2 regions of the Gordonia sp. AC31 genome follow, and region 1 is predicted to be linked to the other one. Evidence: predicted binding sites of a transcription regulator. Region 1 holds the regulator's gene; the other holds the start of a gene.
The links. The regulator HspR, encoded in region 1, represses chaperone genes until heat shock. The targets are predictions, from matches to a motif close to ANNTGAGTNNNNNNNACTCANNT.

Region 1 (15,005 bases):
CACACAGGGATCCGTCCCGCGCTCGATCGCCCTCGGCATCGTCGTCGCCACCACGATCCCGATGGCTCTCGTGGTCAGCCGGGTCCACCTCGGCGTGATCTGGTGGACCAAACAGTCGTCGATCAGGGGGTTCAACACCCTGTTCGTCCTGTGGGCCGACGCTGTGCTGACCGTCGCGATCCTGGCGATCTCCGACATCATCCTGGCCCAGTTCTGCGCCGTGATCTTCGCCGTCATCGGGTCATATGTGGCGCATTTCGTCCGGTCCCCGGTCGCGTACGCCCACATGATCTACTCGAGCATCGCGGTCTGCGCGATGGGCCTCGTGTCATGGGCAGATGGCACTCCGGTGTTGAACGTCCTGTTCACCACACTCGCATTGTTGGTCGTCACCAATGGCACCACGGCCCTTCATCGCAGTTACACATCTGATTTCCAGCGATCGCTGAAACATCAGCTCATCATGGCGAATACCGATTCGCTCACCGGATTGCTGAATCGTCGCGGCTTCATCTACGCGACGACGACAATGCTCCGTCGCAGCCCCGCCCACCCGTTCGCCTTGGTCACCGCGGATGTCGACCGGTTCAAGGCCATCAACGACGAACACGGTCACGCGATGGGTGATGACGTCCTGGAGCGGGTCGCGGCGATTCTGCAAGGGGCCACGGACGAGAAGGCCATCGCCGCGCGACTCGGCGGTGACGAGTTCGCGATCGCGACGCTCGCCGACGAGACCTCGGTGCGCGCGCTCGCCGAACGCATCCGCGCGCGGCCCATCACGATCCCCGGTGGTGCGACCGCGACGATGAGCCTGGGCATCGCCGTGGGTGTCACACCGGGCGGCCACATGTCCGCCGACGACGCCGACGCCTTCGTCCGGCACGAGTTCGACGTCGCCGACGACGCGCTTTTCGCCGCCAAGGCCGCAGGCCGCAACACCTACGTGGTGGCGGGGCGCATCGCCGCCCCCCGGCCCACCGGAGGACGCCCGGCTACAACAGCACGCCCGGGTTCAGCAGACCGTCGGGGTCGAGAGCCTGCTTGATCCGAGCCGTCAGTTCCATGACGTCGGGCCCCACCTGGTCGGGCAGCCAGCCCTTCTTCAGCCGTCCCACCCCGTGCTCGCCGGTGATGGTGCCGCCCAACTCGATCGCGAGGTCCATGATCTGACCGAAGGCGACCTGGGCGCGTTTCGCCTCGTCCACGTCGGCGGGGTCGAAGACGATCAGCGGGTGCGTGTTGCCGTCGCCGGCGTGGGCGATCACCGAGATCATCACCCGGTTCCCGGCCGCGATCTCGGCGACACCGTCGATGAGGTCGGGCAACGAGGGCAGCGGTACGCCGACGTCCTCGAGCAGCAACGATCCGAGCTTCTCCACCGCCGGGATCGCCGCGCGGCGGGCCGCGGTGAACGCCTCGCCCTCGACGGGGTCGTCGGTCGCGAAGACCTCGCCGGCGCCGTTCGTCTCGAACGCCTTCCGGATGAACTCGACCTCGGCCGCGCCGGCCGCACCCGGGGCGTCGGACTGGGCGACGAGGAGCGCCCCGGCCTCCCGGTCGAGGCCCATCCGCAACAGGTCCTCGACGGCGTTGATCGCGACCGAGTCCATGAACTCGAGCATCGCGGGACGCATGTCCCCGGTGACCGCCAGCACCGCCCGGCTGGCGTCGTGCACCGAACCGAACACACCGACGACGGTGCTCGCGGGGCCCTGGGGTGGCAACAGCCGCAGGGTGACCTCGGTGATGATCCCGAGCAGCCCCTCGCTGCCCACGAACAGCTTGGTCAGCGGCAGGCCCGCGGAGTCCTTGAGCTGTTTGCCGCCGACGCGTACCGCCCGGCCGTCGGCGAGCACGACCTCGAGGCCCAGGACGTAGTCCGTGGTGACGCCGTACTTGACGCAGCACAGTCCACCCGCGTTGGTGGCGACATTCCCGCCGATCGAGCAGATCTCGAACGACGACGGGTCCGGCGGATACCACAGCCCCGACGCGGCGGCCGCGGCCTTCACCTCCGAGTTGAACAGTCCGGGTTGGACGACGGCGGTGCGCGTCGCCGGGTCGACGTCGATGTCCCGCATCTTCTCGGTGGACAGCATGATCGCGCCGTCGACCGCCGTCGACCCGCCCGACAGACTGGTACCTGCACCCCGCGTGATGACCGGGACACCGTTGGCGGCACACCAGCGAACGGTGTCCTGCACTTCGGCGGTGGTGGTCGGCCGAACCAGTGCGAGCGGGGTGCCGGCCGTCGGATCGGCGGCACGGTCCTGCCGGTAGCCGGCCAGGATGTCGGCGTCGGTGACCACCATGCCGTCGGGGAGGGAAGCGGCCAGCGAACTCGGGTCGACACTCATCTGTTCAGAGTATTCGCAGACCGAACGACCACGGTTTCAGATTGATACATGGCCGGAAACGCCGGGCACCGCGACAATGAGCGACGTGAACGATTTCAACGCGACCGTCATCAACGAGTTCCGCTCCAACAACGGGCATGTGGACACCGCCGGCTTCGGCAAGAACCTCGTGCTCCTGCACACGCTGGGCGCCAAGTCCGGCGAGCCGCGGATCAGTCCCCTGTTCGCCCTGCCCGACGCCGACAGCTGGCTGGTCATCGGCTCGTACGCCGGTTCGCCGAAGGCCCCGGCGTGGGTGCACAACCTACGGGCCCATCCCGAATCGGTCGCCGTGGAGGCGCCGGCGGAGAACGGCGTCGAACGGCTCGACACCGCGGTGACCGAAGTCGAGGGTGACGACTGGGAACCCGCGTGGCAGAAGTTCATCTCGGCATCCGAGCAGTTCCTGAAGTACACCGAGACCGCGCAGGGCCGGCGGTTCCCGATCTTCCGGCTGACACCGGCTCGCTGACCCGGCGGTTACCGCCGTCGGCCCTCGAACGCCACTACCCTGGCAGGGTGTTCGAGGTTGGCGAGAGCGTGGCCGGCTTCACCATCGACGACTTCCTCGGTGGCGGGGCGAGCGCAGATGTGTTCCGGGTCCATCGCGCCGGCGATGACGGGGGCCCGTCGTGCGATGAGCCGCTGGCCCTGAAGGTCCTGCACCCGAACGCGTCCGACCACGCGCGGGTCCGGGAGCGCTTCGAGCGGGAATTCGGGATCGCGTCGCTGCTCGATCATCCGCACATCGTGCGCATGATCGAGCACGGCGAGATCGCCTCACCGCGCGGGTCGCTCGGGCCGCGGCACCTGCCGTCGATGTGGCTGACCATGCAGTACATCGGCGGCCCCGCGGCGACCGCACTCGTCCCCGAGCGCGGCGACGAGCCGGACATGGACACCATCCTGCGGGTGGCGATGCAGATCGCCGATGCGCTGGATCATGCGCATTCGCAGGACATCCTGCATCGCGACGTCAAACCCGCGAACATCCTCCTCTCCCGCACCCCGCGATCTGTGGGTACACCCCTCGACGCCTACCTCTCGGACTTCGGGATCGCCCAGTTCCTCGACGACACCCGTCCACTCGCGCGCAACGGTCGTGTGCAGGGTTCCATCGGCTACGCCTCGCCCGAACTACTGCAGGCCCAGAAGCTCACCCCCGCAACCGATTTCTACGCATTCGCGTGCACGCTCGTCGAACTCATCACGGGCACACCACCGTATCCGCGGAACACCGCTTTCGCGATCACCTATGCCCACCTCAACGACGACCCGCCGAAACTCACCCGACGCCGCCCCTGGCTGCCATCGGCGATGAACTCGATCTTCGCCAAGGCGCTGGCGAAGTCACCGGAGGACCGGTATCCCTCGTGCACCGCCCTCGTCGAGATCCTGACCAGGCTCATGCGGGACGTGCCCGTGCCGGAGTCGCCGCAACGTTCGACGTGGTGGCCCCGCGGCCGGTGAGCGGTCAACCCGCCGCGTCATCGATCGCATAGACACGAACAGCGGTGTCGCGGAAGATCTTCCGCAGAGCCTCCGAACCCCACTGGGACACACAGTCGACGAGCGCGCCGACCAGCACGTCGACCGCGGCGTTGGGCCGATCGATCGGATAGTTGGACCCGAACATGATGCGGTCCGACCCGAAATGGGTGACGATGTGCTCGACGAAGGGACCGATCATCTCGGCGAGCGTGGCCTGACCGCCGATGTTGCCCCACCGTTCGTGACCGTAACCCAGTATCGGCATCGCCAGACCCGACAGTTTGACGACGACGTTGCGGTGGTTCGCCAGGGTCGTCATCCGTTCTCGCCACAATCGCCAGATGTCCGCGCGCGCTGCGGCTGTCGCGCCGGTGCGGACACCGACGGGACCGAAGACCCCTGCCGGGATGCCGAAGTGGTCGAGGACGATCGTCGTGTCGGGGTACTCCCGGGCCAGCAGGATCACGTCGTAGAGCTGATGGGAGTACACCGACGCCTCGAAGACCAGATCGCGGCTCGCGAGTTCGGCGAACCCCTCGAGGAACGCCGTCGAGGACAGCAGGTTGTCGGTGTCCCCGCCATCGCGGACGCGCGGATCGGGATGTCGGGACGCGACGATGCGGATGCCGCGGAACCGCGGCGAGGCCGCGAACTGTTCGTCGAGCATGGTCGCGAACGTGCGGGTCCGCGGATCGCCGTGCGAGATGACGGCGCCGAGGCGGGGGGTACCGGCCTGGCCGAACGGCAGGCTCTCGAGATATCGGGTCTCCTCGACGGCGGTGCTGTCCACCGGTGGCTCCGCGGCGTCGGCGACCTCGCGGCGCCAATGCGACTCGACGTGCACCACCGTGTCGATCGGTACCCCCACCACGGTCGGCACCAGCGCCGCATCGGTGGCGTACTGACGCGGCTCGTAGGCCCGGGCCACGGTGCGCGGGGTCAGGATGTACTCGCGGTCGGCGCGCGAGACCACGAGCGGAAACACCCGGTCGCCCAAGGTGGGGACGAACCCGTACAGCCGCGACGCCCGCGTGGCCGCCCACGGGGTACGCCGCGGGTTCCAGTGCTGCACATGGGCATCAACGATGCCCGTGAGGACCCCTTCGAGGGACGTCATCCCCGTACCTTGCCATACCTCATCACTGTCCGACATGGGATGCCGGATCCTGAATTGTGACGTGTTGAAGGACTAGTGTGGGTCTCTTGAACCGGGTGGGGAGACGAGCCGCGACGGAGGTGTGATCTTTTCGAGATGGCGACACATACGCGCCACGCGCTGCATCAGCTGCGGACGGCTGTCAATCGACAGCCCGACCGGTTCGTCACCAACGTCTACACCCGGATGTTTGCGATCGATCCCGACCTGCGTGACCTGTTCGGGGTGTCGATGGCGGCCCAGCGAGTGGCCTTCCATCGGGTCATCGACCATGTGCTGGAAGCGATCCCGGCCGAGTCGGGTCACGCCGAACTCGTGGAGTTCCTCGCGCAGCTCGGACGCGACCATCGCAAGTTCGGAGTCGAGCCCGAGCATTACCACGTGATGTACGCCGCCCTGATGGGCGAGTTCGGCAGCCTCATGGCCGGTTACTGGGACGCCGAGACCGAACAGACCGTCTCGCAGGCGATGATGCTGGTCACCGGGGTCATGCGGGGCGCGGCCGAGAGCGCGACCCATCCTGCGCGCTGGACCGCCGAGGTCGTCGAGAAGTACCGGATCACCCGGGACCTCGCGGTCGTCCGGCTTCTCGCCCACTCGCCGCTGACGTTCAACACGGGCCAATACCTCGAGGTGCACACCCCGCAATGGCCCAAGCAGTGGCGCAATCTCTCCCCCGCCATCCCGCCCAACCCGGCCGGTGAACTGGAGTTCCACGTGCGTGCGATCCCCCGTGGAACGGTCAGCACCGCGATCGTGAGCGAGACCAGCATCGGCGATGTGTGGACCCTCGCCCAGGGGCACGGGACGCTGCACGTCGACCGCGACAGCAAGGTCCTCATGGTGGCGGGCGGGACCGGGCTCGCACCGCTGCGGGCGTTGTTGATCGAGATGTCCATGCGCGCGGATTCGCCGGAGACGCACATCTTCTACGGCATGCGCTACCCGGGCGAGCTGTACGACCTGACCGTCCTGCGCCGCATCGCGTCGACCAATCCCTGGCTGCGGGTCACCGCCGTGTCCCAGGAGGAGAGCGATCCGTGGTGGATCAACGCGGTGGCGACACCCGCCGAGCTCGGCATCGACCACGAGATCGGCACCCTCGCCGACGTCGTGGCCCGGTCCGGTGACTGGCAGGACCGCCAGGTGCTCATCGCCGGCTCACCGCAGATGATCGAGAACACCCGACGCACGCTGATCATCGCGGGCGTCCGGGCCAGCCGCATCCAGCACGACCCGGTGTTCTGACCCGGTACCGGAGTTGGCTCCCCCGAACCGGTTGCGCCTCAGGGGACTTCGAGGCTCGGCTCGCCGCCGGCCGGAGCCGTGACCGTTTCGGTCTCGGTCACGGTGTACGTCTCGGGAGCCGACTCGGTCACCGTCTCCGTTCGAGTGACGGGACGCGGGGTGCTGGTGACCGTCGTCGTGCGGACGGAGGTCTCCGTCTCGGTCTCGGTGACCGTCGCCTCCTGGGTCGAGGTGACCGCTGCCGGTGTCTCGGTCACGGTGACGGGCGCGGGTTCGGCGACCGTCGACTCGGCGGTGAGGATCAGCGTCATCCCGACGGCGGCCAGGAACACGGCCGCGCCGATGGCGGCGCCGACGAACCACCAGCGACGTCCCGTGGACGTCCGCGGGGCGACGGGGGGTGCTGCCGCGGCGACCACCGCGGCATCGGCCGCACCGAGGGCCGAGGCCAGCGCCGGGTTGTCCGCGACGGTGACCGGGCGTTGCGCCGCGTACTCGAAGGCCGGCGCGATGCCGGGGAGTTGCGCGCCGGGGCCGACCACGATGACCGACGTGATGTCACGCCCGCGCGGCAGGCGGGTGACCGCCGTCGCGAGCCGGGTCGCCGCGTCGGGGTCGGTGACCGAGGCGATGTCGCCCGGCGCGAAGTCGGTCGTGCCGAGGACGGCGCCGGAGGACGTGTCGACGGTGGCGAGGGTCGTGCCGGCGGCCGGCGCGGCATCGCGATCCAGGTCGACGACGGCCACCACCCCACCGCGCGTCGCATGCGTGCACGCGATCTCGGCGAGTGCGGCGGCATAGCCGGTGACGACGACCTTCTCCGTCCACGACGGCCCGGTGCCGGCGCCCGGCGCGAAGGCCCGAGCCAGGTGGTCGCGGACGTCTGCGCGGGACGCCGAGATCCCGATGCGGTCGACCTCCACGGGGACGGAATCGACGAGTTCGAGGATCGCGGCCTCGGCACCGGCCGCCGACGCGTCCGGAAGGTCGACGAGATTGCTCGCCAGGACGTGGCCGTCGGCGTCGCGGACCACCGAGCTGATCTGGTCGTCGACGACGGAGATACCCAGGACCACGAACCCTGGCATCGGACCGTTTGCCGGTACCTCGGACATGGTTCACCTCCCGTCGCCGACCTTGCTGTGGCGTTCTGACCCGCAAGCCTAGCGGCTCGCCTGCGGTCCTCGTACACCCGGCTGTGCAGGTACACCGACTCAGATGGGCTCCGCGGGATGCTGCGTGTAGGCGGCGTCGCGCACCGCCTCGTCGGTTTCCAGGCCGGCGCCCAGGGCACCGCCGACGGTCGCGAGGGAGCACGTCAGCCAGGCGACCTCCAGATAGTCGGTGAAACCGGCCGGGTGGCCGAGCGTCGCACCGAAGACCTGCGGCACCACCAGGCACAGTGCGCCGAGGGCGGACAATACGAACAGCGCCGCGTAGAAGGCGCCGACGCCGAGGACCACCGTGATCACGGTGACGATGTTGAACAGCGCCACCTGTTCGCGCGTCTGACGGGAGGTGCCACGTTCCCACAGGTCGGCGCCGATGATCAGCGTCGCGGTGATCGCGATGATCGAGCCGAGCGCCACCCCGGTCAGGCGAATCCCACCGAAAGTGTCTGCGAGAAGCCAGATGTCGGCGGTGACGAGTGCGAAGACCCCGGCCGCGATCGCCCCGGTGAGGGCGCGGGTGAGGCCGAGTGCCAGCCGCCACGGGCGGTTGGCGCGCACCATGCCGGTGAGCAGACGCAGGTTCCCGGTCAGGACACGCGCGGTGAACGCGGTGCCCGCCTCGTCGACGTCGGTCCCGAGTTGGCGCACGCGATGGCGCAGCGCCGACCGCGCCGGCGACTTCTGGTGACCGCGGAGGTCGTCGGCGTCGGCACCGAGGAGTTGACCGACGAGTCCGGTGATGATGCCGCGGGCCCGCTGCCGCACTCCGGTGGCGCCGAGCGCCGGCACCGAGAGGACCGCGACGCCGTGCACTGCGTTGGCATGCGCGACGACCGGACGTTTGCCGACGTGTAGCGGCAGGTCGGTCAGGCAGAGCACCAGATCCCACTCGTGTTCGAGCAGAAGATCTCTTGTGGCGTCGACGATCTCGGCGTCGCCGGCCGGCGGCTGTACGACGCCGGCCTCGAGGAGATCCAGCTGCCAGCGCGCGCCAGGGAAGGTCGTCTGGATGTGGTCGGTGAGGTCGGCTTCGATGAGCTTGCGGGCGAGGTCGATCGCCTGGCCCGGCGCGGCGACGATGCCGAGGACGACGACGGGTTCATCCGAGGTGCCGGGCTCGGGGAACGACTCGGGGGAAGAGGAGTCCATCAAGGGTAACGGTCCGGCTCAGGCGAACCGGGCCGCGAGGGCCCGCAGGGTGCCCTCGATCCCCTTGCCGTTCTTCTTGTCGTAGCCGATGAGTTCCATGATCTTCGGTACCCGGAGCGTCGAGTAGTCGAAGGTCTCGGTGACCGCGGTCGTGGTCGGTGACGTCGACTCGAGTTCCCACCGCCAGCGGTGCCCCATCGGGTGCTGCCATTCGACGACCCGACCGGGTTCGAAGTCGGTGACGGTCGAGGTGATCTTGTACGGCACGCCGTACTGCTTCATCCCGACGCTGAAACGCGCCCCACGGGTCAGCGTCTCGGGCCCGTCCACAGGGGTGTCGCGGACCGTGCCGGAACCGTCGAGCTCCGGATGCCGATGCGGATTCGACACGAGCGCGAACACATCGGCGGCCGGGGCGTTCACGACGACCCGGCGCGAGACCTTGTGCGGGCCGGAGTCGACGGTGGTGACGGGTTCAGAAGCCATACGCTCAACGTTACGCACGTCCGTGGGCTCGCGTCGAAACCAGGTCAGTCGGTGGTGCGTTTGCGTCGCGGCTGCCAGACGACCAGGGCGTTGGTGCGCGGCACCGGGACGAGTTCGCCGCCGCGGCGGGTCCGCGACGCTTGCACCTCGTCGGTCAGCTCGCGCACGCGGTGCTGGAGTGCCTCGACCTGATTGCTCAGGTCGATGATGCGTTTGATGCCCGCGAGGTTGACGCCTTCCTCCTGCGAGAGACGCTGGATCTCGCGCAGGAGTTCGACGTCGCGGGACGAGTAGCGGCGACCACCGCCACTCGTCCGTTGCGGGGTGACCAGGCCCAGGCGGTCATACGTCCGCAGGGTCTGGGCGTGCATGCCGGCGAGTTCGGCGGCCACCGAGATCAGGAAGGTCGCGCCGTCGCCGTCGAAGTTGCTCGCACCGGCCATGACTCATCGCCCCCAGTCCGCCCGCGGGTCGAAACCGCTTGCCCGCTCGGCCTGGTCGTAGGCGCGCATCGCCTCGACCGCGGCCTCGTCGAGCTTGTTCGGAACCGCGACCTTCACGGTGACGAGCAGGTCGCCCGCCCCGCCGGAGCGCTTGGGCACTCCACGACCGCGCACGCGCAGCGTGCGGCCGTCGGTGGTGTTCGGCGGGATCTTCACCCCGACCGAACCCTCCAGGGTCGGAACCGAGACCGTCGCTCCGAGAACGAGTTCGGAGATCCGCACCGGCAGCTGCACCCGAAGGTCGTTGCCGCTGCGGGTGAACTGCTTGTGCGGGGTCACGTGCACGACGACGTAGAGGTCACCCGACGGGGCGCCACGACGACCGGCCTCGCCCTGCCCGGCGAGCCGGATGCGTTGACCGTCCTCGACGCCGGCGGGGATCCGGACGTTGATGGTGCGCGCGCGGACCTTCACGCCGCTGCCGTCGCAATCGGTGCACGGGTCGTCGATCCGCGACCCGGTGCCCTGGCAGTCCTGGCAGGGCTCGCTGAATCCGAACGCGCCCTGGTTGCGGCTCACGAACCCGGAACCGTTGCAGTTCGCGCACACCCGCGGACTGGTCCCGGGCTTGGCGCCCGAGCCGTGGCAGGTGGTGCAGGGTGACGGACTCGTCACCCGCAGGGGGACGGTCGTGCCGAGCGCGGCGTCAGAGAACGAGAGCGTCGTCTCGGTCTCGAGGTCCTTGCCACGACGCGGCCGGCTCGCCGTCGAAGTACGTTGCGTTCCGCCGCCGCGGTTGAACAGGCCGTCGAAGATGTCGCCGAAACCGCCACCGCCGCCCCCGGTCTGCGCCCCGCCGAACAGATCGCCGAGGTCGAAGTCGCCACCGCCGCCGGTGGTGTAGGTGGTTCCGCCGCCGGGGAAGCCACCCGGGAAGCCGTTGCCGCCGCCGCGGAATCGTCCGCCGGCGAACATGGCGCGTGTCTCGTCGTATTCCTTGCGCTTTTCGGCATCGCCGAGGACGCTGTGGGCTTCGGACACGCGCTTGAAGCGCTCTTCGGCCGCGCTGTCACCCGGATTCGCATCAGGATGCAGCTCGCGCGCGAGCTTGCGGTAGGCCTTCTTGATCTCTTCAGCCGAAGCGTCAGAAGCAACGCCCAGGTCCTTGTAGAAGTCGTGTTCTAACCACTCACGTTGTGGTGCCACCAGACGTCACCTCCTTGAGTTCTGTTGTCTGGATTGAAGTTTCAGTTGGGGCCACCTGCTCCCTGAGGTGCGAGCAGACCACCTGCTCCCTGAGGTGCGAGCGAAGCGAGCCACGAAGGGTTCGTCGCCCTTCGTGGCTCGTCGCTTGCGCTCCTCGCACCTCAGGGATCAGTGGTGAGTTCGCCCACCCAGGATCGAGCGACGGTCGTTCTATTGTGCACCGGGCGCGTCGCCCGCGGGAGCGGGATCGGTGACCGTCACCATCGCGGTGCGGATCACCTTCTCGCCCAGGCGGTAGCCGCATCGGTACACCGATCCGATCACCGGATGTGCCCCGGTACCGTCGTGCTGCACGGCTTCGTGGAGTTCGGGATCGAACTCGTCACCCGCCGCACCGAAGGCCACGAGACCTTCGGCGGCCAGCACACCGGTCAGCTTGTCGGCGACCGCACGCAGCGGACCGCTGTCGAGGTCGCCGTGCTCGCGTGCACGGTCGAGGTCGTCGATGATCGGCAGCAGCTTGTCGATCAGGATCTGCTTGCCGTAGGCGACCGACCCCTGCTTCTCCTCGGCGGCACGCCGCCGGAAGTTGGCGAACTGGGCGCGTTCGCGCTGCAGGTCGGCCGTCAGCTCGGCGACGCGGGCATCCGGCTCGTCGGCTGCGGTGTCGGCCTGCGACTCGTCCGTCTGGGACTCGTCGACAACCGGTCCGGCGTCGGCCGGGCCGGGGCCGGCGGCCGGCTCGTCGCGCACCTCACCCGTCTCCGGGTCGATACGACGACGGTCGGTCACCGTCACCGGCTCCTCGCCGGACCCATTCGACGAATGGGCTCCTGCGGTCACTTGTTCTCCTTCGAGTCGGCATCGTCGACGACCTCGGCGTCGACGACGTCGGGATCGCTGTCGGCCGCGGCGGACTCACCGTTGGGGGCCTCGGCAGCGGCGTTGGCGTAGATCGCCTGGCCGAGGGCCTGCGACTCCTCCGACAGCTTCTCGATCGCGGACTTGATCGCCGCGGTGTCGTTGCCCTTGAGCGCTTCCTGCGCCCCGGCGACAGCCGCCTCGACCTTCTCCTTCAGCTCCGCCGGGACCTTGTCCTCGTTCTCCTTGAGGAACTTCTCGGTCTGGTGGACCAGCGACTCCGCCTGGTTGCGGGTCTCGGCCTCCTCGCGACGCTTGCGGTCCTCGTCGGCGTGCGCCTCGGCGTCCTTGATCATGCGGTCGATCTCGTCCTTGCTCAGGCCGGAACCGTCCTGGATGCGGATCGAGTTCTCCTTGCCGGTGCCCTTGTCCTTCGCGGTGACGTGCACGATGCCGTTGGCGTCGATGTCGAAGGTCACCTCGATCTGCGGGACACCCTGCGGCGCCGGGGCGATGCCGCCGAGCTCGAAGCTGCCGAGCAGCTTGTTGTGCGAGGCGATCTCGCGCTCACCCTGATAGACCTGGATCTGCACCGACGGCTGGTTGTCCTCGGCGGTCGTGTAGGTCTCCGACCGCTTGGTCGGGATGGTGGTGTTGCGCTCGATCAGCTTGTGCATCACACCGCCCTTGGTCTCGATACCGAGGGAGAGCGGGGTGACGTCGAGCAGCAGCACGTCCTTGACCTCACCGCGGAGCACACCGGCCTGCAGTGCGGCGCCGACGGCGACGACCTCGTCCGGGTTGACGCCCTTGTTGGGCTCGCGGCCACCGGTCAGTTCCTTCACCAGGTCGGTGACGGCCGGCATACGGGTCGAACCACCGACGAGCACGACGTGGTCGATGTCGCCGACAGAGATGCCCGCATCCTTGATGACGGCCTGGAACGGTGCGCGGGTGCGCTCCAGGAGATCAGAGGTGATCTTCTGGAACTCGCTGCGTGAGAGCTGCTCGTCGAGGAACAGCGGGTTCTTGTCGGCGTCGACGGTGATGTAGGGCAGGTTGATCGAGGTGCTCTGGGAGCTCGAGAGTTCGATCTTGGCCTTCTCGGCAGCCTCGCGGAGACGCTGCAGGGCCATCTTGTCCTTGGTCAGGTCGATGCCGTTCTGGCTCTTGAACTTCTCGACGAGCCAGTCGACGACGCGCTGATCCCAGTCGTCACCACCGAGGTGGTTGTCGCCGGAGGTCGCACGGACCTCGACCACGCCGTCGCCGATCTCGAGCAGCGAGACGTCGAAGGTGCCGCCACCGAGGTCGAAGACCAGGATGGTCTGTTCCTTCTCACCCTTGTCGAGTCCGTAGGCCAGGGCGGCCGCGGTCGGCTCGTTGACGATGCGGAGCACGTTGAGGCCGGCGATCTGGCCGGCTTCCTTGGTGGCCTGACGCTGCGCGTCGTTGAAGTAGGCCGGGACGGTGATGACCGCGTCGGTCACGTCCTCACCCAGGTACGACTCGGCGTCGCGCTTGAGCTTCATGAGCGTGCGCGCGCTGATCTCCTGCGGGGTGTACTTCTTGTCGTCGATCTCGACGGTCCAGTCGCCTTCGCCCATGTGGCGCTTGACGGAGCGGATGGTGCGGTCGACGTTGGTGACCGCCTGGTTCTTGGCGGGCTGACCGACCAGCACCTCGCCGTTACGCGCGAACGCGACCACCGACGGGGTGGTCCGTGCGCCTTCGGCGTTGGCGATGACGGCGGCTTCGCCGCCTTCGAGCACGGCCACCACCGAGTTGGTGGTACCGAGGTCGATTCCAACAGCACGAGACATGTTTGGCTTCCTCCTAGTTTGCGGGTGTGCACCCGAGTCCTTGTCCCGGGGTCTCGCGACCGCGGGGATGTCGTGGCGAAACTCTGCGGGACCGGACTTCAGTGCGTCCGACTCATGTCCTACTGAAAAAGTAGATCCGAGTCAAACCGACTTGAGTCTTCGTCGCTCAGGTTTCTCGAAGTGTGTAACGGGGGTGGCCGACGGATTGTTCCCGGATCGTCGAAAAAATTGAGCGGAGTTCGCTCAATTTGGGCCGGGGCCTCAAACGCAAATGACGTTGCGCCCGGTTTCCGGGCACAACGTCATACGGATGCGTGGCTTCTTCGACCTCGCCATCGCCGGGGCCCCGGGCCCGCAACTTCCACGGTGGTCAGTACGCCACCACCCCAACACGCTGCGCCTCCGTTACCCATCGGTCCCGGTCGCGTGGGGGCTACGGTCGATACATCCCCTCGACGCGGAGGCGGCGATGAACGAGACCACACCGAACGATCCGCGATGGGTGCCGTGGCGGGTCGCGCCGACGTCGGGCTTCGAGGTCGACGACCCGACCGGGCGTGGCGAGGTCGAGATCGCGCAGATCGACGAGCGACAGTTTCTCGTGCGCAACGCCTTCCGGTTCTCCGATCCCGCGGTCGAGGAGTACCTGGTAACACAACTGGTCGAGCGAGGACAGACGGAAGCCGATGCGCGGGGCGCCGTCGACGCGGCCCGCGCGTTTGTGCCCGGCGACGACAACCCCACCGACCTCGCCTCGATCCCCCGGTTCCTGCGCTGGTTCGAGAACCCTTACGGCAGACACTCACTCGCGGCGCTCATCCACGACGAGCTCATCACGGGCACCGTCAACTCCGGCGCGCTCGGGAGTGACACCCTGTCCGACCGGTTCTTCCGCGAGATGATGCGGGCGTCCGGCGTCCCCTGGCTCAAGCGGTGGATCATGTGGTCGGCCGTGGCACTTCGCACGCGATGGGTCGCCGGCGGATGGCGACGTCTCAGTGTGGTCGGGTGGCTGGTGCTGAGCCTCGTCGGCATCTGCGCGGCGGTCGGTTCGAGCGGGGCGCTGCTGTTCGATTGGTCGTGGCCGACATCATCGCCGGCGGTCTCTCTCCTGCTCTCCCTGCTGATGATCTTCGTCGCCGCGCCGCTGTGGGGGCGCCAGTGGGCGGCGAGTCTCGTTGCGGCCGTGGCCGCCTTGTGGGTCCTGCCCGCCGCGATCGTGGCCTACTTCGCCTATGCGCTGTATCTGTTGTCGGAGAGGATCGCTCGCACCGTCGGGCTCACGTAGCGGCTCGGCCGAGCATTCTTGTCGGTGGTCGGGTCTACCTTGGATGTATAAGTTGAACCGGTCAACCAGGCCGGTTGGCAACGACTTCGGGGGGAGTCACTGTGGGGGCATGGACGAATCTGCCGGGCGAGTTCCTCGCCGGGGTCGATCCTGCTTGTCCGGCCGATGCCGACACCGCCACCCATATGCAGCGCCTGGGGTCGATCCGCGCGGGCGAGTCGTATCTGGCGTGGTGCCGCTATCAGACGATCCTGGTGTTGTGTGATCGGCTGTTGACCACGGT
Region 2 (15,005 bases), 170 kb from region 1:
GCGAGAGATCCACGGACGCACCACGTCCGGCGACGAGCCACGCCCACATGACGCGCGCCGTTCATGGCTGAAAATCAGCCACGTCATCGACGTCCGACCACCCCGACCCGGACCACGCACGCCCCGGCCCTCCCTCGTCGAAGCACACCTCATGGAGTTACTCGCCACCTCGTGAAGTTCGCCGGCTCATCCGCGTTGGTCAGCGCGTGAGGACCACCTTGCCGATCGCCCCTCCGGATTCGGAGACCCGGTGCGCTGTACGAAGATTCTCGATCGTGAAACCAGCCAGTTCACGGTTGACAGTGCTGCGGATCTTGCCGGCGTCGACGAGTTCGGCGACCCGGCCGAGGATCTGGTGTTGCGAGTCGTCTTCCGGTGCGAACAACGGCTTGGAGAACATCAACTCCCAATGCCAACTCTGGCTTTTCTGCTTCAGGGGGAGGGTATCGAGACCTTCCGGCTCGTCGATGGCGACGACCTGACCGTGTACACCCATGATGTCGGCATAGGACTCGACATTTCCGTACGAGTGGGGCGAGAAGATGTAGTCCACACCGCGCGGAGCGTATGCCCGCACGTCCTCGCGCAGGCGTCTCGGGTCGACGACGTGGTGGGCACCGAGTCCTCGCGCCCATTCCTGCGACTCAGGCCGTGACGCGGTTGCGATCACGGTGAGATCAGTCAGGGTCCGGGCCAACTGAATGACCATCGAGCCGACGCCCCCGGCACCCGCCACCACGACGATCGTTCCCGAGTCCGCGGAATCGACCCGCAGCTTCTCGAACAACGACTCCCAGGCAGTGATCGTGGTCAACGGCAGTGCGGCAGCCGCGCCGAAGTCGAGGGACGACGGTTTGCGCCCGACGATCCGCTCATCGACAAGATGGAATTCGGCATTCGTTCCCGGCCGATCGATCGAACCGGCGTAGTAGACCTCGTCCCCGACGGCAAACCTCGACACCTCGTCGCCGATCCCGACGACAATCCCCGCCGCGTCGAATCCCAGAACACGCGGCGGATCGGAGTCACGCAGGCCTGCACGCACTTTGGTGTCCACCGGGTTGACCGAGACCGCGCGGACCTCGACGAGGAGATCGTGCGGACGGGGCGCCGGCACCGGCATTGTCGTCTCGGCGAACGCGCTCGGGTCCTCGACGGAGTTCGCGGCGACCGCGACCAGGGCTGTCATCTCTCGTGTCATGGCGCTAAGGTATCCACACGACCCCAGTTACCCGCAAGGGCTCCTAGTATCCAATAGAGAGCATCGAGGCCAGCGCCATGTCACTGCCGTCCCATCGCGGAGACGCCTACTCTGCGTCGTGTCCCTGCCGAGGGATGCTCGACCTTCTCGCCGACAAGTGGAGCGCCCTGGTCATCGGCGCCCTACGCGATCGACCGATGCGTTTCGGAGAGCTCCGCGTGCGGCTGGACGGGATCAGCCCCAAAGTCCTCACGGCGACTCTGCGTCGGTTGGAGACAGCCGGGATGCTGACCCGTACCGTCTATCCGGCGGTCCCGCTGCACGTCGAATACCAACTGACGGAACTCGGGGTGGACGCCGCCGGGCCGCTGGACGCATTGCGCCTGTGGGTAGAGGACAACCTCGACCGCTTCCCACATCCGTAGCCGGCGCAGACAAAGGGACCCATCCCGAAGGATGGGTCCCTTGTCATTCACGAACTCAGCCGAGTACCAACGATTCTCCGTCGGCACTGACGTTGACCGGCACCACGTCGCCGTCCCGGATGTCCCCGGCGAGCAGCTGCTTGGCGAGCTGGTCACCGATGGCTTGCTGCACCAGGCGGCGCAGCGGGCGGGCACCGTACAGCGGGTCGAATCCGCGAGCGCCCAGCCATTCCTTGGCCTTGAGCGACACCTCGAGGTCGAGGCGACGCTGTGCGAGGCGCTTCTTGAGCTGGCCGAGCTGGATGTCGACGATCGACACCAGTTCCTCCGGGCTCAGGGCGTCGAAGATCACCACGTCGTCGAGACGGTTGATGAACTCCGGCTTGAACGCCGACCGCACCGCCATCATGACGTGATCCTTGTCGCCACCCGCACCGAGGTTCGAGGTGAGGATCAGGATGGTGTTGCGGAAGTCCACCGTCCGGCCCTGGCCGTCGGTCAGGCGACCTTCGTCCAGCACCTGCAGCAGCACGTCGAACACGTCCGGGTGGGCCTTCTCGATCTCGTCGAACAGGACCACCGTGTACGGACGACGCCGCACCGCCTCGGTCAGCTGGCCGCCGGCCTCGTACCCGACGTAGCCGGGCGGAGCACCGACGAGCCGTGCCACGCTGTGCTTCTCGCCGTACTCGCTCATGTCGATGCGGACCATTGCCCGCTCGTCGTCGAACAGGAACTCGGCGAGCGCCTTGGCGAGCTCGGTCTTACCGACACCGGTGGGGCCGAGGAACATGAACGAGCCGAGCGGCCGGTTCGGATCCGCGACGCCCGCGCGGGCACGACGCACCGCGTCGGACACCGCCTGCACCGCATCCTTCTGACCGATGACCCGATGTCCCAGTTCCTCTTCCATGCGCAGCAGCTTGGCGGTCTCGCCTTCGAGCATGCGTCCGGCCGGGATTCCGGTCCACGCCGACACGACCTGGGCCACGTCGTCGGGTCCGACCTCCTCCTGCAGCATCACGTCCTGCGACGGATCCGTGCCGGTCTTCTCGATCGCGGCCTCGAGCTCCTTCTCCAGTCCGGGGACACGGCCGTACCGCAGCTCGGCGGCGCGTCCGAGATCACCGTCGCGCTCGGCGCGATCAGCCTCGCCGCGAAGCCTTTCCAGCTCCTCCTTGAGGTCTCGGACCGCGTCGATCGCGGTCTTCTCCGACTGCCACCGGGCGGAGAGCTCGTTGAGCTTCTCCTTCTGGTCGGCCAGTTCGGCGCGCAGCTTCTCGAGCCGCTCCTTCGACGCCGCGTCGGTCTCCTTCTGCAAGGCGACCTCTTCGACCTCGAGACGGCGGACGATCCGCTCGACCTCGTCGATCTCGACGGGGCGCGAGTCGATCTCCATCCGCAACCGCGACGCGGCCTCGTCGACGAGGTCGATGGCCTTGTCGGGCAGGAACCGCGAGGTGATGTAGCGATCGGAAAGCGATGCGGCAGCGACCAATGCGGAGTCGGTGATGCGCACGCCGTGGTGCACCTCGTACCGGTCCTTCAGGCCGCGGAGGATGCCGATGGCGTCTTCGACCGACGGCTCGCCGACGTACACCTGCTGGAAGCGTCGCTCGAGTGCGGCGTCCTTCTCGATGTACTTGCGGTACTCCTCGAGGGTGGTGGCACCGACCAGCCGCAGCTCGCCACGGGCGAGCATCGGCTTGATCATGTTGCCGGCGTCCATCGCGGAATCGCCTGTCGCACCGGCTCCGACGATCGTGTGCAGCTCGTCGATGAAGGTGATGACCTGTCCGGCCGAACCCTTGATCTCGTCGAGCACGGCCTTGAGTCGCTCCTCGAACTCGCCGCGGTACTTCGCACCGGCGACCATCGAACCCATGTCGAGGGAGATGACGGTCTTGTTGCGCAACGACTCCGGCACGTCGCCGGCGACGATGCGCTGCGCGAGACCTTCGACGATGGCGGTCTTGCCGACGCCGGGCTCACCGATGAGGACCGGGTTGTTCTTGGTCCGCCGGCTGAGCACCTGCACGACGCGCCGGATCTCGGTGTCGCGGCCGATGACCGGGTCGAGCTTGCCCTCCCGGGCGGCCGCGGTCAGGTCGGTCGAGTACTTCTCGAGAGCCTGGTAGGTCGATTCGGGATCCTCGGAGGTGACCCGTGCGCTGCCGCGCACGGCGACGAACGCCTCGCGCAGGGCCTGCGGAGTCGCACCGAGGTTGTGCAGCAGTTTGGCGACGTCGGAATCACCGGTCGCCAGGCCGACGACGACGTGCTCGGTCGAGACGTACTCGTCGTCGAGTTCACCGGCCAGCTGCTGAGCTGCGGTGACGGCCGCGATCGATTCGCGGGATAGTTGAGGCGTCGAGCTGGCGCCGGACACCGTCGGCATGCGATCGACCAGAGCCTGGGCCTGCGCACGAACGCTCGACGGGTCCACGCCCACCGCTTTGAGCAGCGGCGACGCTATGCCGTCGGACTGATCGAGCAGTGCCACGAGGATGTGGGCCGGTCGCACGTCGGGGTTGCCAGCACTGGCCGCCGCCTGCACAGCAGAACTCAATGCTTGCTGCGTCTTGGTGGTGGGGGTGAAGCTGTCCACTCGCGTGCACCTTTCTCTTAAGTCCAACAGGCTCAAGTATGAGCCATACGCGGTCTACAACGCCAACAGAGTTGAGTGCATTCCGCTCAAGGCGGAAGTTTTTGTGACATAGCCCACTTGCTCCAGGATGTCGGGCTGGCGATTCGCCGCCCTCCAGCCGTCCAGGCTCGGAACCCGACGCCACAGACTCTCCGGAACGCGACAAACCGATCCGCAGTATTGAACGACGCACAAGTCGGGCGCCTATTCTTGAGCCTGATGTCACAGCTTTCACGCGACAAGAAGAAGCGCCGCGCCCAACGTAAGCGCAAAAACGAGTCCGGCAACGGCAACCACTCAAACGTGGTACCGCTCTTCGGTTCAGCAACGCGACACCTAGCTCCCAAAGCATTCGAGTCGTGGCTCCGCGCCGAAGTCTTCCCGGACGACGAGGAGGCGGTCACCCACATCGGGGCGTACGCGTTCATCGTGCTCGACGCCATTGAGCAGGTGAACCCCGGTTTCGATCCGCTCTCCTGGACTGCCGACGACGTCGATGCCATGGTGTCGATGCTCAACCACATCGATTCGAATCAAGGGCAGGACGCCAAACCGCTCGCCATCGCGATCGAGACGATGCGCCGTTACCTGATGGAGACCGGCATGTGGCTCGGCACCGAATCCGTATCGGCCTACGCCGCCGAGCAGTTCGCACTTGCCGCCGGGCTCGAGTTCCAGACCACAACCATCGAGGAAGTCGACGAGGCCACCGAGCGCGGTGCCCTCCTGGAAACGCGGCCCCTCCGGCGGGTCACCGAGCTGTTGGACTGGCTGGGTCCGCACCGCCCCACCACGCAGAGTCGGTGGCTCAAACCGGCCGATGCCCGCGACCTCGCCCGCCGGCTCGACATCGACTTCCCCGCTCACGTCAAGAGCATGAGCAACGTCGCGTCGTTGCATGACCTGTGGGAGTTTGCCCAGGCCCTCGATATCGTCGAAGCCAACACCTCGAGCGCACGTCCCGGGCGAGCCGCCCATCTGTGGCGGGAAGAGCCCCGGATCGACGTGCTGCGGGTGGGACTCATCGCATGGGTTCGGTCCGGCTTTCCTCGGGAATACAACCCCGACATCGACTTCTCGTCGTCGGTGATCGGCGTGGTCGTCAGCGGACTCGGCGATTCACCGCTGAGTATCGCCGAGATCGACGCCTGGGTCCCCAAGCTCGGACTCAGCGAGTTCTTCGTCGAAGCAATCCATCGTCGGCTCGAGTTGTACATCGACGAAGGCTGGCTGACGCTCGAGGGCGACAGGTACGTCGTTCCCGTCGCGTTACGCCCTGCCGTGGTGTCTGCGCTCCCCCTGCCCGGACCTCCGCAGGACTAGAAGTGGCCGGCGGCGCAGGGATCCGCTGACATCCGCAGTGCGGGATCGGTAACGGAATCCAGCACACATCCCGCACTCTGCACATCTGTTCGCGCAATATGGATTGAGTGACCACAGACAACTCCACCGGGCCGGTGATCTTCATCCTCTTCGGGTCGACGGGCGACCTCGCCAAGCGGATGGTCCTGCCGTCGCTGTACGAGCTCCACCGCCGAGACCTGCTCCCCGACGGCTGGCAGCTGATCGGCAACGGCCGTGGCGACCGGACCGACGACGAGTTCCGGCAGCACGTGAAGGACGCCATCGAGGAGTTCGGTCCGGACGGGTCGGTGTCATCGGACGAATGGGAAGCGTTCGCCGAGACCATCCGATTCGCCGGCGGCGGGTTCACCGTCGACGACCCCGGCCGTCTGCCAGAGGTGATCGACGCGGCCCGTGACGCCGTCGGCGACGGTGCTCAACTGGTCCACTATCTGGCCCTCCCACCGACCACCTTCGTCCACTACACGAAAGCCATTGCCGCGCACGATCTTGCGAAGGGATCCCGAGTCGTCTACGAGAAGCCGTTCGGAACGTCCCCCGACGGCTTCCGGACTCTCGACGAGGCGGTTCACGAATCCCTGGACGAGAAGCAGATCTACCGGATCGACCACTTCCTGGGAAAGGAGAGCACCCAGAACCTGCACGTCCTCCGGTTTGCCAACGGGTTGTTCTCGGGAGTGTGGAACCGCGAGCACGTGGCGGAAGTCCAGATCGACGTCCCGGAAACCCTCGACATCGCCGACCGCGCCGAGTTCTACGACGCCACCGGCGCATTCCTGGACATGATCGTCACCCACCTGTTCCAGGTGGCGGCCGAAGTCGCGATGGAACCCCCGGTGTCGCTCGGCGCCGACGACCTGCTCGACGCGCGGGAGTCGGTCATCGCGGCGTTCCGGCCGCTGGACCCCACCGAGGTGGTCTTCGGCCAGTACGAGGGGTACCGCGACACCGACGGCATCCCCGCGGACTCCACCACCGAGACGTTCGCGGCCGTGCGTCTGTGGGTCGACACCGACCGCTGGCACGGCGTCCCGTTCCTGCTGCGGACCGGCAAGATGCTCGACCACAGCTCCCAACGACTCAGCCTCGTGTTCCGCTCCCCCGCCGACGGTCCGCTGACCGATACCCCGAAGGACGGCACCGTGCTGACCTTCGATCTGGCCGGCGACGGTGCCATCGATCTGGCGGTCACCGTCAAGGAACCGGGTTCGGGCACCGACCTCTCCGTCGCCCACATGACCGAACAGCTCGACGAGGTGGCCGACGGCCTGTCGCCCTATGCCCGACTCATCGTCGACGTGCTGCGCGGCGATCGGTCGCTGTTCACCCGGCCCGACGGTCTCGCCCACGTGTGGGAGGTGGCCGCACCGGTGCTGGCGAATCCGCCTGCACCGCAACCGTATGCGGCCGGATCGACCGGCCCTGCGGCCGCCGACGACCTGTGCGGCGGGTCCGGCTGGATCTGAACGCGGACATGAGATCCGGTTGTGGTTTGTCCCGGCTTCCGGCACAAACCACAACCAGATTCCGCAGCGCTCAGTTCAATCGCCCAGGCGCCGGTCGAGATTGATGGCCGCGCTGATCAGCGCGAGGTGAGTGAACGCCTGCGGCATGTTGCCCAGTTGTTCGCCGGTGAGTCCGACCTGTTCGGCATAGAGTCCGAGGTGATTGGCGTGGGTGAACATCTTCTCCAGCGCCAGCCGGGCGTCGGCCAGGCGGCCGACCCGGGTGAGTGCTTCGACGTACCAGAACGAGCACAGGGAGAACGTTCCCTCGGCGCCGTCGAGGCCGTCGTGCCCGCCGTCGGTGTCGTACCGGAACACCAGGGAGTCGCTCACGAGCTCTTCCTCGATCCGCTCGAGCGTGCGGAGGAACCGATCATCGGTGGGCGACAACAACTTCACGGCGGGGATGAGCAACAGCGCGGCGTCGAGCCGATCGGAGTCGAGCGTCTGGACGAAGGCCCCCACGTCGTCGTTCCAGCCCCGCTCCATGATCTGCAGGAAGATGTCGTCGCGGGCCTTCATCCAACCGGCGACGTCGCCCGGTAGACCGCGCTGACGACTCATCCGGATCATCCGCTCGAGGGCCACCCACGACATCACTCGCGAGTAGACGTAGTCCTGCGGCTTGCTCCGCACCTCCCAGATGCTCTGGTCCGGACGATCCCAGTTGTCGACGAGCCATCCCGCCACCGTGCACAGATGCGTCCAGGACCCGTAGGAGATCCCCGGTCCGTACTTGTTGTACAGGTACACCGAGTCGATGAGCTCGCCGTAGATGTCCAGCTGGAGCTGGTCGGCGGCGGCGTTTCCGACCAACACCGGCGAGGTCTGCCGGTAACCCTCCCAGTGGTCGAGTTCGGTCTCCTTCGGCGGCGGATCCCCGTCGACGGTGTACATCAACCGCAGCGGTCCCAGATCCCCCGCTTCGTCGGCGCCATCGTCGAACCGGCAGGTCAGCCAGTCCATGAAGGCGCCCGCCTCGTCGGTGAAACCCAGCCGCAGTAGCGCGTAGAGCGTGAAGGCGGCATCGCGGATCCACACGTAGCGGTAGTCCCAGTTCCGTTCGCCGCCGATCTCTTCGGGAAGCGCGGCGGTCACCGCGGACACCACCGCCCCCGACGGTTCGTGCGTCAGTAGTTTGAGCGTGAGCGCCGACCGGTGCACCATCTCCCGCCACCGGCCCGTGTAGGAGGAGCGCGAGACCCAGTCCTGCCAGAATGCGACCGTCGCGGCGACGACCGCGGGAGAACTGTCGTGGTCGAGCATGTCGGACCCGATGGGGTCGGGGGCGAGGACGAAGGTCACGCACTGACCGGTCTCGACGGTGAAGTGGGCCTGTGCATCCCGGTCGTCGACGGTGTCGACATCGACCGTCGACGCGAGATGCAACACCAGATCGTCGGTCTCGAAACGGAGTCGGCGTTCGTCCTCGACGACGACGGTGTGCGCCTGGCGCCCGTAATCGAACCGCGGCGCAACCGTCACGCGGAACTCCACGGAGCCGCGCACGCAGGAGACCCGACGGATGATCCGCGTGCGATGGTCGGGATCGTGCGGGCGCGCGATCGGCATGAGGTCCTGGACCTCGGCGACACCGTCCTCGCTCAGGAAGCGGGTGACGAGCACGTTGGAGTCGGGGAGGTAGAACTGCCGCGTGGTGACCTCTCCGTCGATGGGTTCCACGGTCCAGGCACCGCCGCGGCGGGCGTCGAGCAACGAACCGAACACACTCGGCGAGTCGAACCGCGGACAACAGAACCAGTCGATCCGCCCGTCGACTCCCACGACGGCCGCGGTACGCAGGTCCCCGATGACACCGTGGTCGGCGATCGGCAGATAGTCACCGGTGGCGTCGGCCGTCGTCGCGCCGTCGCATCGAGCCGTCGCAGCCGCGTCCTCGCCTGACTCGGAAGGGGTGCTCATGCCGGCCATTCGGTGCCTGCCTCATCTCGGATGGGCGACCGGGTTCCCCAATACGCCGGTCTGAAACCCGCCGATACCGGACACTCGACAGCGATCGACCCTCGACGGAAGGACAACGGTGCCGACAAGCAGCGTGGACACGAGCATGACCGACGACGCCGCCAACGTCTTCGCCGACGCCAAGGCCTACGCCGACGAGCCGCGACTGCACGCCGCGATGGCCCACCTGAGGGCACACAATCCGGTACCGCGTGTCGACCACGGCCCCTACCGGCCGTTCTTCGCGATCACCAAGCACGCCGACATCATGGACATCGAGCGCGACAACAACCTGTGGCTGAGCGAACCGCGTCCGGTGTTGACCACCGCCGCCGCCGACGATGTGGCACGTGCTCAGCTGGAGTCCGGTGCCGGACTGCGCACCCTTATCCACATGGACGACCCGCACCACCGCAAGGTCCGCGCCATCGGCGCCGACTGGTTCCGTCCGAAAGCTCTGCGCGACCTACAGACCCGCGTCGACGAGCTTGCGAAACGCTACGTCGACCGGATGCGCGACATCGGACCCGAGTGCGACTTCGTCGAGGAGATCGCGGTCGGCTTCCCGCTGTACGTGATCCTGTCGCTGCTGGGCCTCCCCGAGGAGGACTTCCCGCGAATGCACCAGCTCACGCAGGAACTGTTCGGCGCCGACGACGTCGAGTACCGGCGCGGCGCGACGCTCGAGGAGCGGATGACGACGCTGCTCGACTTCTTCGCGTACTTCAGCGAACTCACCGCATCACGCCGCGCGCACCCCACCGACGACCTGGCGTCCGCCATCGCCAACGGCCTCGTCGACGGCGAACCGCTGTCCGACGTCGACACCGCGTCGTACTACGTGATCGTGGCCAGCGCCGGGCACGACACCACCAAGGACGCCATCTCCGGCGGCCTCCGGGCGCTCATCGAGAACCCCGGTGAACTCGAACGACTTCGACGCGAGCCCGAACTCGTGGGGACCGCGGTCGAGGAGATGATCCGGTGGACCACACCGGTCAAGGAGTTCATGCGCACCGCTGCCGAGGACACCTCGGTGCGAGGTGTGCCCATCGCCAAGGGCGAATCCGTCTATCTCGCCTACACTTCGGGCAATCGGGACGAGGAGGTCTTCGACGACCCGTTCACCTTCGACATCGGCCGGTTCCCCAACAAGCATCTGTCGTTCGGCTACGGCGTCCACTTCTGTCTCGGCGCCGCTCTGGCCCGGATGGAGATGCGGAGCTTCTTCGCCGAACTGATCCCGCGGCTCGACTCCATCGAACTGGGCGGGACGCCAGAACTGGCCGCAACAGTGTTCGTCGGCGGTCTCAAACACCTGCCGATCCGGTATTCACTGCGCTGAGCTGCGCTCCGGCCTTCGCACCGGACAAGCGTTGTGCCGGTGCGTCATTCCGACAGCCGACAGACCGCGGTCCACGTCGGTCGACGGCGCGCCCGGTGGCGGCACCTCGCTTACCATCGTTGCTGTCCGGCCACTACCCCGAGGAGTAGTTGTGCACGAGCTCACCAAGGGCTCCAAGACCACCCTGAGCACGACCGCGCACCTCGTCGAGTTCGCGAGCGCGTCGCCCGACGACGTCGACCTCATCGCCGTGCTCCTGACGGCCGGCGACCGGGTCCGCACCGACGACGACCTGATCTTCTTCAACAACCCGGCTTCCTCTGGCGTTCGGCTCCGAGGGTCGACTTCGTGTGCAGTCGACCTGACGTCGGTGCCCGCCGACGTCGAGCGGATCGTCGTCGCGGCGAGTACCGAGGCGCAGCACAAGACATTCGAACAGATCGGTTCGCTGACGGTGACCATCTCTGGTTCGGGCACGTGGACGTTCACGCCACCGGATCCCGGAACCGAGACCGTCCTGCAGCTGGTGGGGTTCTACCGCCGGAACGGACAGTGGAAGCTCGACGCCATCGGGCAGGGCTACAGCCAGGGGCTGGCGGCATTCGCCACCGACTTCGGGATCACCGTCGACGACGAGCCGGAGCAACAGCCCGAGCGCGTCGCTTCGTCGGCAGGCGCCGCCCCAGTAAACACTGGGCCCCAACAGGTTTCGGGGTCACCGCCGGTCAACATGACCAAGGTCAAGGTCTCCATCACGAAGGACTCCCGCGACAAGACCGCGTCGATCGACCTGCGCAAGGGAGCGTCGGACTGGGTTCTGACCGTGGGCCTCGAATGGGACGGGCGGGGCGCGGAGTACGCGGCCGACGGTCGGGTGACGAAGTACGGGAAGGGCGACCTCGACGTGTACTTCTTCTGCCGCGACGAAGTCGCGCATCAGTACGTGGTCATCAGCGGCGAGAAGGGGCACCGGGGCGACCTGCGCAGTTGGCCCTTCATCGAGCACCATGGTGACAGCCGCGGTCCAGGGCGAGGCAACAAGCCCGCCGTCGAGCAGGTCACGGTCCTGCCGAAGGAGAACGGCGATCTCCTCGTCAACGTCTACCAATCCGTCGACAACGGGGCCGGCGCCATCGACAAGTTCGGCAGGCCCAGAGTGGCGATCCGATACGGCAGACCGGGCAAGGACGGTCTGCCCGGGCGGGACAGCGACGAGATCCTCATCCATGTCGGCAACGGCAAGAACTCGTTCTGGGCGACGGTCGCACACATCGACGTCCAGGACGGTGTGCTGAAGGTCGACGGGACAACGCGCTACAGCAAATTCTTCTCCGAGCGGATGCCCACTCTCGACCGCACCGGGAAGTGGGTGCGCAGCGCCAAGGAGGCGCCGACCGGACGCAGCAAGAAGGCGAGCGGTTCCGGGCTGGACCGCTACGACGGTGAACTCTGACCGTCGAGAGGTCCGATTCGGTTTCGGCTGTTCACCTTTCGACGGCCAGATCGACACGCTCGTCGTAGAAGCAGATGAGGTCCCGGACGGGCTCGGCGTCGGTGAGCGGATCGGTGTAGGTCCATGCCACGTCGGGGATGACCTCGTCGCCGACGACGGCCGACCAGTAGGTCGCCTCGCCCTTGTACGCGCACACCGTGACCGTGTCCGACGGCACGAGCAGATCCATCCGGACGTCCTCGCGCGGCAGATAGTGTCGGGGCGGCAGATGGGTTTCGAGCAGCAGGGTCGGGCGTCGGCTGTCCGCCAGGACCGAACCTCCCACCGTCACCACGACATGTCTGCCGGTGTCGAGGCAGTCGATGCGCTGGAACGGATCATGCGGGTGGCCGATCGCCTTCTGGTCCTCCTCGCGCCACTCGTCGAAGGACGACCAGTCCAGCAGGACGTGGCCGGCGAGATCGGCATCGTCCGGACGGAACGCGGCGCCGGCCAGCGTCCGTTCGCCTGCCGCGATGTCGCAGGTCGTACCGGGCGTCGTGTGCACGTCGAAGGGATCGACCGGTGTGAGGATCGGCCCGTGGTCGTCGGCGGCGTCGACTGACTGTGCATCGGTCAGCGGCGCAACGACATCGGAGACGGGCACCGCGTAGCATCCGACCACCCGGTAGGGCTCCCACACCTGGATGGCCCTCGCGGAGTCGACGACAACTTCTCCGTCGACCAGCGCGCGCACCCGTCGCCGCATGTCCGCCCAGCGCAGTGATCCCAGCTGGGACATCGTGAACTCGTCCATCGACGTGGCCATGGTCCGATCGTCCTCCCGTTACGCCGTGCGCGCCAGGCCACATCGGGCTTCTCGCAGTTCGCCGGTGGTGCTTGGTCAACCGTTCGGTGGGTTGCGGAAATCTCGTCCACCTCAGCTCCGTGGAAGGGCGTATAGCAGTAACCGCTTCGAGACTCCACCGCACCGCTCGACGAGACCCCGTGGTGCGACGATGAGCAAATGACCAGCCCGTCGGACCTCGACCCCACCAGACCCGGCTCCGGCGACGCCGCGTGGAATCACGCCCAGCGCGACGAAACGGAAACCCAACGCCTGGATCGCAACTGGAATTCGCTGCTGCAGGAATTGCGGGTCGTGCAGACCGGCGTGCAGATCCTCACCGGATTCCTACTCACGCTGCCCTTCCATGACGGTTTCGAAGAGCTCGGCGGCACGTTGCGAGTGATCTACCTATCACGGTGTCGTGCGCGGTGGGCGCCGCGATCCTCCTGGCGGCGCCCGTGGCGCTGCACCGGGCCCTGTTCCGTCAGCACCAGCTCGCGCTGATCGTCACCTACGCGCATTACCTGGCTTTCGCCGGCCTCACCCTGCTCGGCCTGGCGCTGTCCGGTGCGGTCACCGTCGTCTTCGGGGCGACCGCCGGACCGGTTCCGTCGGCGATCGCGGGCATCGTCACCCTCGTGACGTTCTCCCTCGCGTGGCTGATCGTGCCGCTGTGGCTCCGCGCGGTGACCGGCGCGCGGGATGACTCCGTCGACGAACCCCGCCGTTGACAGCATTCCCACGCCGGGGTACGCAGACGACGTGACCCTCGCACCGAGTTTCATCGAGAACCGCTACGACGAGGTGACCGTGCTGGCCTCGTCGCACGGCGGCGCCTTTCCCTACGGCAACACCGTCGTCGTACGCGGCACCGCCGGGACCCTGGTGATCGACCCGTCCCTCGAAGTCGATCACGACCCCGTCGGACCCGATGCGGTGATGGTCAGCCACGCGCATGAAGACCACATCGCCGGTCTCCGGCACTTCGTCGCGGACAAGTTCGCGCATACCTCCGACGTCGGCGGTGTCCGGTCCCTGCAGGTCCTGCTCGACAACTACGGCTTGACCGACGAGCAGCGGGCCGGCGTCGACGCGCAGATCGGGGACACATTCGACCTGCCACCCGGCTTTCCCGACGCCATCGGAGTCGATGACGGGCACGTCTTCGAACTGGGCGATGTCACCGCGACGGTCGTGCACCTGCCCGGGCACACCGCCGGACACTCGGGTGTACTCGTCGAGCCCACCGGCTTCCTGTATCTCGCCGACATCGACCTCACCTCGTTCGGGCCCATGTACGGCGACCTGGGAAGCAGCGTCGACGACTACCTCGCGTCGATCGCGCGAGTGCGCGACATCGACGCCCGCTGGTACGGCACCTTCCACCAGAAGGGCGTGGTCACCGGCGCCGACGAATTCCAGTCCCGGCTCTCCGACTACGAGGCCGTCATCCATCGACGCGAGGAGCGCCTGCTGGAGTTGCTGCGCCGCCCGCTCACGGTCGAGGGGATCGCCACCGAGCGGCTGGTGTATCGCTCGCATGTCCAGCTGCCCTTCGTCGACGCGGTGGAGAAACGGACAGCCGAACTCCACCTCGAACGGCTCCTGCGCCACGGCCAGGTCACGCGTTCCGAGGACGGCGTCTACCACCGCTCGTAGGGCGATCGTTCCGCTCCGCGACGTTTACCGAATGTCCGATTCGGACACCCTCGGTGTGTCAGCGACACAGCGAGAGTGAGGAGCGAGGAGTGCACACCGACACCACCCGCGCGGACACTTGGGATTTCGGTCTGGACAGCGCCATCCCCGACCTCGGAGACCCCGGCGACGTCGAGATCACGTCGACGGATTTCAGCGACACGTACTACGACACCGAGGACCGGGACCTGCTCGCGCACGGCACCACGGTCGTCTACGTCGACGGGGACGACGGGGACGAGCGTCCGGCCGGCTGGCGGGTCGTCACCCCCTCCCCCGGTGAGGTCATCACCGAACGAATCGACGCCCCCTCGACGGCCGTTCCGCCGACGATCGCCGATGCCCTCTGGGGGCTGAGCGGCGGCAAACCGCTTCGCGTCGCGGCGATCGTCCACACGCACCGAACCCGCCACCGCCATCTCGACGCGAACGGTGAGACGGATTACGAGGTGATCGACGACACCGTCTCCGCCACCTCCGCCGGCCCGGTCGCCACCGCCACGTCCTGGCGCGAGGTCGCGGTGCGCTCCGCGTCGTCGGATGCGGTGCCCAAGGGTGTACGCAAACGGGTGGTC

Region 2: a site for HspR is predicted at 4,304-4,326, ahead of clpB (ATP-dependent chaperone ClpB). Genes of this name have one in related genera too.

What each region holds. Positions count from the first base shown of each region.
Region 1 covers NZ_JAUZVK010000005.1:251,157-266,161, forward strand. Annotated here, with positions in the region: gene Q9R39_RS08715 (diguanylate cyclase) at 1-1,048, shown strand, start outside; gene Q9R39_RS08720 (FAD-binding oxidoreductase) at 996-2,360, opposite strand; gene Q9R39_RS08725 (nitroreductase/quinone reductase family protein) at 2,446-2,871, shown strand; gene Q9R39_RS08730 (serine/threonine-protein kinase) at 2,919-3,869, shown strand; gene Q9R39_RS08735 (amidohydrolase) at 3,874-5,007, opposite strand; partial or broken gene Q9R39_RS08740 (FAD-binding oxidoreductase) at 5,131-6,294, shown strand; gene Q9R39_RS08745 (hypothetical protein) at 6,333-7,409, opposite strand; gene Q9R39_RS08750 (hypothetical protein) at 7,509-8,615, opposite strand; gene Q9R39_RS08755 (SRPBCC family protein) at 8,634-9,101, opposite strand; gene Q9R39_RS08760 (heat shock protein transcriptional repressor HspR) at 9,146-9,544, opposite strand; gene dnaJ (molecular chaperone DnaJ) at 9,548-10,750, opposite strand; gene grpE (nucleotide exchange factor GrpE) at 10,961-11,593, opposite strand; gene dnaK (molecular chaperone DnaK) at 11,590-13,434, opposite strand; gene Q9R39_RS08780 (DUF1353 domain-containing protein) at 13,904-14,722, shown strand; gene Q9R39_RS08785 (HNH endonuclease signature motif containing protein) at 14,824-15,005, shown strand, end outside.
Region 2 covers NZ_JAUZVK010000005.1:83,568-98,572, forward strand. Annotated here, with positions in the region: gene Q9R39_RS07945 (DUF222 domain-containing protein) at 1-175, shown strand, start outside; gene Q9R39_RS07950 (zinc-binding alcohol dehydrogenase family protein) at 200-1,201, opposite strand; gene Q9R39_RS07955 (helix-turn-helix domain-containing protein) at 1,336-1,626, shown strand; gene clpB (ATP-dependent chaperone ClpB) at 1,682-4,234, opposite strand; gene Q9R39_RS07965 (hypothetical protein) at 4,493-5,596, shown strand; gene Q9R39_RS07970 (glucose-6-phosphate dehydrogenase (NADP(+))) at 5,704-7,104, shown strand; gene Q9R39_RS07975 (glycoside hydrolase family 15 protein) at 7,180-9,075, opposite strand; gene Q9R39_RS07980 (cytochrome P450) at 9,212-10,450, shown strand; gene Q9R39_RS07985 (TerD family protein) at 10,602-11,903, shown strand; gene Q9R39_RS07990 (DUF427 domain-containing protein) at 11,935-12,711, opposite strand; partial or broken gene Q9R39_RS07995 (DUF6328 family protein) at 12,910-13,463, shown strand; gene Q9R39_RS08000 (MBL fold metallo-hydrolase) at 13,495-14,391, shown strand; gene Q9R39_RS08005 (CHAD domain-containing protein) at 14,481-15,005, shown strand, end outside.